Regions from separate parts of the Sphaerimonospora cavernae genome, predicted to be linked through region 1. Evidence: riboswitches for the same ligand, from Rfam matches in the RefSeq annotation. Region 1 holds a riboswitch; the other holds the start of a gene.

Region 1 (3,536 bases):
CCGTGTTGCAGATGGAGGTCGTGGGGGTTCGCGTTGAGATGCCCACCAATCAGCCGATTGTCCTGTTGAAGGAGACGAGCGGCGATCGGTATCTACCGATCTGGATAGGCATGACCGAGGCGACCGCCATCGCGTTGGCTCAGGCGGAGGAGCCGCCGCCGAGGCCGCTCACCCATGACTTGTTCCGTGACGTGATCGAGGCCCTGGGGGTGCGGTTGCGCACCGTCAACATCGTCGCGCTCCGTGATGGGATCTTCTTCGCCGATCTGGTGTTCTCCAACGGCGTGGAGGTGAGCGCCCGGCCGTCGGACTCGATCGCGCTGGCGCTGCGCACGGGGGCGACGATCTACGCCAGCGAGGACGTGGTCCAGGAGGCGGGTGTGAGCATGCCCGACGACCAAGAGGACGAGGTCGAGAAGTTCCGCCAGTTCCTGGACAAAATCACTCCCGAAGACTTCGGTCGGGCGGGCTGACGTGCCGGTCGATTTCGGGAGATTACGCTTTACGACGCGCCGGACGGGGTCGTTGACTGACGATGCCCCCAGTCCTACGGTGCAAGGGAAACCACGGTTGTAATTCACGAACCCCCAGATCAGACCGTGGGATGAGAGAAAGCCGGAGGTCCGCAGTGGCGGTCAGCAGCGGCGAGGGTAAGTCGGCCGGCCAGCACGACCCGGTCCGGCAGTCGGCGCGGGAGCGCGCCGGCGAGCAGGGTCTGCTGTTCGACGAGCGGCCGACCGCGCTGCCCGATGACATCGGATACCGCGGTCCCACGGCATGCGCCGCGGCCGGGATCACCTACCGGCAGCTCGACTACTGGGCGCGTACCGAGCTCGTCCTGCCGACGATAAGGGCCGCCCAGGGATCGGGGTCGCAGCGACTGTACAGCTTCCGCGACATCCTCGTGCTGAAAGTCGTCAAACGCCTCCTCGACACCGGCGTCTCGCTGCAGCAGATACGCACCGCCGTACGGCACCTGCGGGACCGGGGGGTCAACGACCTGGCCCAGATCACGTTGATGAGCGACGGGGTGAGCGTCTATGAGTGCACCTCGGCCGACGAGGTGATCGACCTGCTGCAGGGCGGACAGGGCGTGTTCGGCATCGCGCTGGGCCGGGTCTGGCGCGAGGTGGAGGGGTCGCTCGCCGAGCTGCCGGGCGAGCGGGCGGAAGCCGCCTCCGATGCGGAGGGTGACCATCCGGCGGACGAACTGGCCCGGCGTCGTAAGGCTCGCAAGACCGGATGAACAAGACCGGATAACAAGATCGGATAAAGGGACCGCGGGTGGTGGTCCGGATTCCGGGTAACGGTAGAGTGAATACGGCCGACGACCACGTGCGGGAGAGCCCCCTGGTGGCAGGGGCGCCGAAGGAGCAACCTCCCCGGAATCTCTCAGGCATCCGTACCGCACGGACGAGGCGACTCTGAAAAGCGGGCGCACCAGCCAGGTGGGCCTCACCGAAGGGGAAAGCCGGGACCAGATCGGCCCGGTGAAGCTCTCAGGTCCGATGACAGAGGGGGAGACCGCACACGCCTGGTCTCGACCCGCCCGGGAGGCCCCTGTCATGACCGATAGGTCACCACTTCACGATCTTTCCGCTCCCCCCTTCGTCACCCGCCATATCGGACCCTCCGCCGCGGACCGCGTGCGCATGCTGGCGGCCGTCGGCCACGAGTCGATGGCCGGCCTGGTGGCGGCGGCCGTACCGGAGGCGATCCGCGCCCGTATGCCACTCGATCTGCCCGAGGCGGTGAGCGAGGCCGGGGCGCTGGCTGAGCTGAAGACCCTCGCCGGCCGTAACCGGGTGCTCACCTCGATGATCGGCCTGGGCTACCACGACACCATCACCCCCGGCGTCATCCTGCGCAACGTGCTGGAGAACCCGGGCTGGTACACGGCGTACACGCCGTACCAGCCGGAGATCTCCCAGGGGCGGCTCGAGGCGCTGCTCAACTTCCAGACGATGGTGGCCGACCTGGCCGGGCTCGACGTCGCCGGGGCCTCCCTGCTGGACGAGGCGACGGCGGCGGCCGAGGCCATGACGCTGGCCCGGCGGGCGGGCCGGTCGAAGTCCGACGTCTTCGTGGTCGACGTCGACGCACTGCCGCAGACCAAGGCCGTGCTGGCGACCCGGGCGCAGCCCCTGGGGATCACGCTGGTGGAGTCGGACCTCACCGGCGACCTGCCCGAGTGCTTCGGCGTCCTGGTGCAGTACCCGGGTGCGAGCGGCCGGGCGGCGGGCTTCGCCGCCCTGGCCGATCGGGCGCACGCCGCGGGCGCGCTCGTCGTCGCAGCCGCCGACCTGCTGGCTCTGACGCTGCTGGCCGCCCCGGGCGAGCAGGGTGCGGACATCGCGGTCGGCTCTACTCAGCGGTTCGGGGTGCCACTCGGCTTCGGCGGCCCGCACGCCGCCTACATGGCGGTCAGGCAGGGGCTGCAGCGGCAGATGCCGGGCCGTCTGGTCGGGGTCTCCGTCGACGCCGACGGCCGGCCCGCCTACCGGCTCGCCCTGCAGACCCGTGAGCAGCACATCCGCCGGGAGAAGGCCACCAGCAACATCTGCACGGCGCAGGTCCTGCTGGCCGTCATCGCCTCGATGTACGCGGTCTACCACGGCCCCGAGGGACTGCGGCGGATCGCGCAGCGGGTCCACCGGCACGCGGCCGTCCTCGCCGCCGGGCTGCGCGAGCGCGGGGTGACGGTCGTCCACGAGGCGTTCTTCGACACGGTGCTCGCCCGGGTGCCCGACCGGGTATCCGGCCGCGCCGGCGAGGTCGTCGCCGCGGCCGCGGCGGCGGGGATCAACCTGCGCCACGTGGACGCCGACCACGTCGCCATCGCCTGTGACGAGAAGACCACCACCGGCCATCTGATCGCCGTGTGGGCGGCGTTCGGTGGCGACCCGAAGGAGGGGCTCGACGACGCGCTGGACGGCGCGCTGGACGACCTGGACCGGGTGACGCCGGACGCGCTGCCGGCCGGTCTGCTGCGCACCTCGGCCTACCTCACGCACCCGGTGTTCCACGCCCATCGCTCCGAGACGGCGATGCTGCGCTATCTGCGCCGGCTCCAGGACAAGGACATCGCGCTCGATCGCTCGATGATCCCGCTGGGCTCCTGCACGATGAAGCTCAACGCGACCACCGAGATGGAGCCGATCACCTGGCCGGAGTTCGCCGGCATCCACCCCTTCGCGCCGATCGGCCAGGCCGCGGGCTACGTCGAACTGATCGAGACCCTGGAGGCCTGGCTCGCCGAGGTCACCGGGTACGACAAGGTCTCCGTGCAGCCCAACGCCGGCTCACAGGGGGAGTACGCCGGGCTGCTGGCCATCCGGGGCTACCACCGCGCTCGGGGTGAGGAGGGGCGCGATGTCTGCCTGATCCCGTCGTCGGCCCACGGGACCAATGCCGCCAGCGCCGTCATGGCCGGGATGCGGGTGGTCGTGGTGGCCTGCGACGGCGACGGCAACGTCGACCTCGGCGACCTCGCCGCGAAGATCGACAAGCATCGCGACGCGCTGGCCGCGATCATG
Region 2 (3,536 bases), on a different contig from region 1:
GGAACAGCCAGCCCTCGCCGTACGGGTCGGAGTTGACCAGGGACGGGTCGTCCACCACGGCGGGGTTGGTCTCCACGACCTCACCGTCCACAGGGGAGAAGATGTCGCTCACCGACTTGGTCGACTCGACCTCGCCCACCGCGTCACCGGCGGAGATGGCGGCGCCGACCTCGGGAACCTGCACGAAGACCACATCACCGAGCTGTTCGGCCGCGTGCGCGGTGATGCCGACGGTCACGGTCATGCCGTCGTCCAGCCCGGCCAACCACTCGTGCTCCTTGGTGTAGCTCAGGTCCTCGGGAATGCTGCTCACTTGCTCCTCCTATAGAAAGGCAGGTCAACTATGTCGACCGGTTCCTGGGCGCCGCGGATGTCCACGGCGAGGCCGTCCCCGCTCTCGGCGGCGGCGCGGGAGATGTACGCCAGCGCGATCGGCCGGCCCAGCGAACGCGAGGGGGCGCCGCTGGTGACCTCGCCGACGACCTCACCGCCACGGGTCACCGGATAACCGTGGCGGGGCACTCGGCGGCCGCGCGCCACCAGCCCGACCAGCCGTCGGCTCGCGCCCGTCTCCTCCGCGCCCGTCTCCTCCGTGCCTGTCTCAAGCTGGGCGATCTTGGCCAGGGCGGCCCGGCCGACGAAATCGCCGGGCTTGTCGAACCGCACCACCCGGCCGAGGCCCGCGTCGAACGGCGTCGTCTCGGTGGTCAGCTCGTTGCCGTAGAGCGGCATGCCGGCCTCCAGCCGCAGCGTGTCGCGGGACGACAGCCCGGCGGGCGACAGGCCGGACTCCTTGCCGGCCTCGCTCAGCGCCTGCCAGAGCGGCGCCGCGTCCTGTGGACGGACGAACAGCTCGAACCCGTCCTCGCCCGTGTAGCCCGTGCGGGCGATCAGCGCGGACACGCCGGCGACCGTCCCGGGGATGATCGCGTAGTACTTCAGGCCGTCCAACTCGGCGGCGGTGCCGCTCTCGGTCAGGCCGCGTAGGATCTCGACGCTGCGCGGCCCCTGGATCGCGATCAGCGCGTAGTCGTCGGAACGGTCCTCGACGACGGCGCCGGACGGCTGGGCACGTTCGGTCAGCTCACGGGCGACCATGGGCGCGTTGGCGGCGTTGGCGACGACCATGAACTCCTCGTCGCCGAGCCGGTAGACGATGAGGTCGTCGAGGATGCCGCCGACCTCGTTCACCATCATGGTGTAGCGGGCGCGGCCGAGGCCGAGCGTGCTCAGCTGGCCGACCAGGGCGTAGTCGAGGGCCTCGCCCGACCGCGGACCGGTGACGAAGATCTCCCCCATGTGGGACAGATCGAACAGCCCGGCGGCCGTACGGACCGCGTCGTGCTCGGCCGACTCGCTGCCGTAGCGCAGCGGCATCAGCCATCCCGCGAAGTCGGTCAGGGTCGCGCTGAGGCTCTCGTGGACCTCGCGCAAAGGGGTAGATCGAGACATGATCGCACTCGCACCTCGGAAAGGACGGATGAGGGCATCCTCCCCCTCTGTCATCGGCGCCTGAGAGCTTCGTCCGTGTTTTGCCGGACTTTCACCTTCGGCGAGACCCCGATCCCTCGTGGTCCACTTTCCAGAGCACACCTGGCCCGTACGGTCCTTTGCCTTGAGAGGTTCGCGGGGAGGGCTTGCTCCTTCAGGGATCCTGACCGGCTTGCCAGGATGCTCTCCCGCACGGGATCACTGGTGCAGGGCAAGCCTAACGGCTCAACCCGATCTCCGGAACCGTCTATAGCGGGGTGACGTACGCCCCGGAGATGCCCCCGTCGACCAGGAACTCCGAGGCGGTGATGAACGACGCGTCGTCCGAGGCGAGGAACGCCACGGCGGCCGCGATCTCCTCGGCCCGGGCGAACCTGCCGAGCGGCACGTGGACGAGACGGCGCCGCGCCCGCTCCGGGTCCTTGGCGAACAGCTCGCGCAGCAGCGGCGTGTCGACAGGACCGGGGCACAGCGCGTTCACCCTGATGCCCTCGCGGGCGAACTGCACGCCGAGCTCACGGCTCATCGCCAGCACCCCGCCCTTGGACGCGGTGTAGGAGATCTGTGACGTCGCAGACCCCAGGACCGCGACGAACGAGGCGGTGTTGATGATCGAACCCTTGCCCTGCCGCCGCATGTACGGAATGACATGCTTGCAGCACAGGTACACGCCGGTGAGGTTGACCTCCTGGACCCTGCGCCACGCCTCGATTCCGGTGTCCAGGATCGAGACGTCCTCCGGTGGCGAGATGCCCGCGTTGTTGAAGGCGATGTCGATCCGGCCATAGGTGTCGAAGGCGGCCTGGTACATCCGTGTGACATCGTTCTCGTCGGCGACGTCGGCCTTGACGTACAGACCTCCGACCTCTTCGGCGACCTTGGCGCCGGTGACCTCGTCGAGGTCGACCGCGACCACCTTCGCACCTTCCCGGGCGAACCGGTGGGCCGTGGCCAGGCCGATGCCGCTGCCCGCCCCGGTGATGACGGCGACGCGGTCCTGCAAACGCTGCATGTGTCTACTCCGTGCTTGTCCACTCCGTGGAGATGAAGACGTTCTTGGTCTCGGTGAAGGCGGCGAGGGCGTCGGGACCCAGCTCCCGGCCGAGCCCCGATTGCTTGAACCCGCCGAACGGTGTCCAGTAGCGGACGCTGGAGTGGGAGTTCACCGACAGGTTTCCCGCCTCCACGTCCCTGGCCACCCGCAACGCGCGCCCGACGTCTCGTGTCCAGATCGACCCCGAAAGGCCGTACTGCGTGTTGTTGGCGATCTGTACGGCGTGAGCCTCGTCCTCGAACGGGACGACGGTGACGACCGGTCCGAAGATCTCCTCGGTGAACGCGCGGCGGAACGCGGCGTGGCTCCCGCCGGGCTCGATGTCCACAGGATCGAACCCTTCTGGCGCGGTCAGCACCGACGGCGGGAACCAGTAGCCGGGTCCGCTCGGGCATGAGCCCGTGGCGTACACGCCCGCCGGCCCCGTGACGAACGACCTGACCCGGTCCCGGTGCTCGGCGCTGATCAGGGGCCCCATCTGGCTGGCCGGGTCCAGCGGGTCGCCGACCTTCACCTCCTGTACGGCCTGCCCGAGCCGCAGGAGGAAGTCGTCGTAGACGGAATGCTCCACCAGGATGCGCGAGCGGGCGCAGCAGTCCTGCCCGGAGTTGTCGAAAACCGCCATCGGGGCTGTGGCGGCCGCCCGGTCCAGGTCGGCGTCGGCGAAGACGATGTTGGCGCTCTTGCCGCCCAGCTCCAGTGTCACCCGCTTGACCTGCTCGGCCGCCTTCGCCGCGATCAGCCTGCCCACCTCGGTCGATCCGGTGAAGACGATCTTCCGTACATCCGGATGCCCGACCAGCCGGGCCCCGGCGACCTCGCCCTCGCCGGGTACGACCTGGAGGACTCCCTCCGGCAGCCCCGCCTCAAGGGCGAGCTCGGCCAGCCGGAGCGCGGTGAGCGGGGTCCACTCGGCGGGCTTCACGACGACCGTGTTGCCGGCGGCCAGCGCGGGGGCCGCCCCCCACATCATGATCACCATCGGGAAGTT

Evidence for each region. A riboswitch is a leader RNA that binds a small molecule or an ion and turns the genes downstream of it on or off. The one in region 1 is predicted to bind glycine.
Region 2: linked by a shared signal. The riboswitch ahead of gcvT (glycine cleavage system aminomethyltransferase GcvT) and the one ahead of gcvP (aminomethyl-transferring glycine dehydrogenase) in region 1 are both predicted to bind glycine.

Annotation. Positions count from the first base shown of each region.
Region 1 covers NZ_JBHMQT010000043.1:34,771-38,306, forward strand. Annotated here, with positions in the region: gene ACFHYQ_RS19605 (bifunctional nuclease family protein) at 3-473, shown strand; gene ACFHYQ_RS19610 (MerR family transcriptional regulator) at 629-1,246, shown strand; glycine riboswitch at 1,329-1,418, shown strand; gene gcvP (aminomethyl-transferring glycine dehydrogenase) at 1,566-3,536, shown strand, end outside.
Region 2 covers NZ_JBHMQT010000021.1:20,888-24,423, reverse strand. Annotated here, with positions in the region: gene gcvH (glycine cleavage system protein GcvH) at 1-313, opposite strand, end outside; gene gcvT (glycine cleavage system aminomethyltransferase GcvT) at 310-1,452, opposite strand; glycine riboswitch at 1,490-1,593, opposite strand; glycine riboswitch at 1,594-1,692, opposite strand; gene ACFHYQ_RS11620 (3-oxoacyl-ACP reductase) at 1,739-2,503, opposite strand; gene ACFHYQ_RS11615 (aldehyde dehydrogenase family protein) at 2,508-3,536, opposite strand, start outside.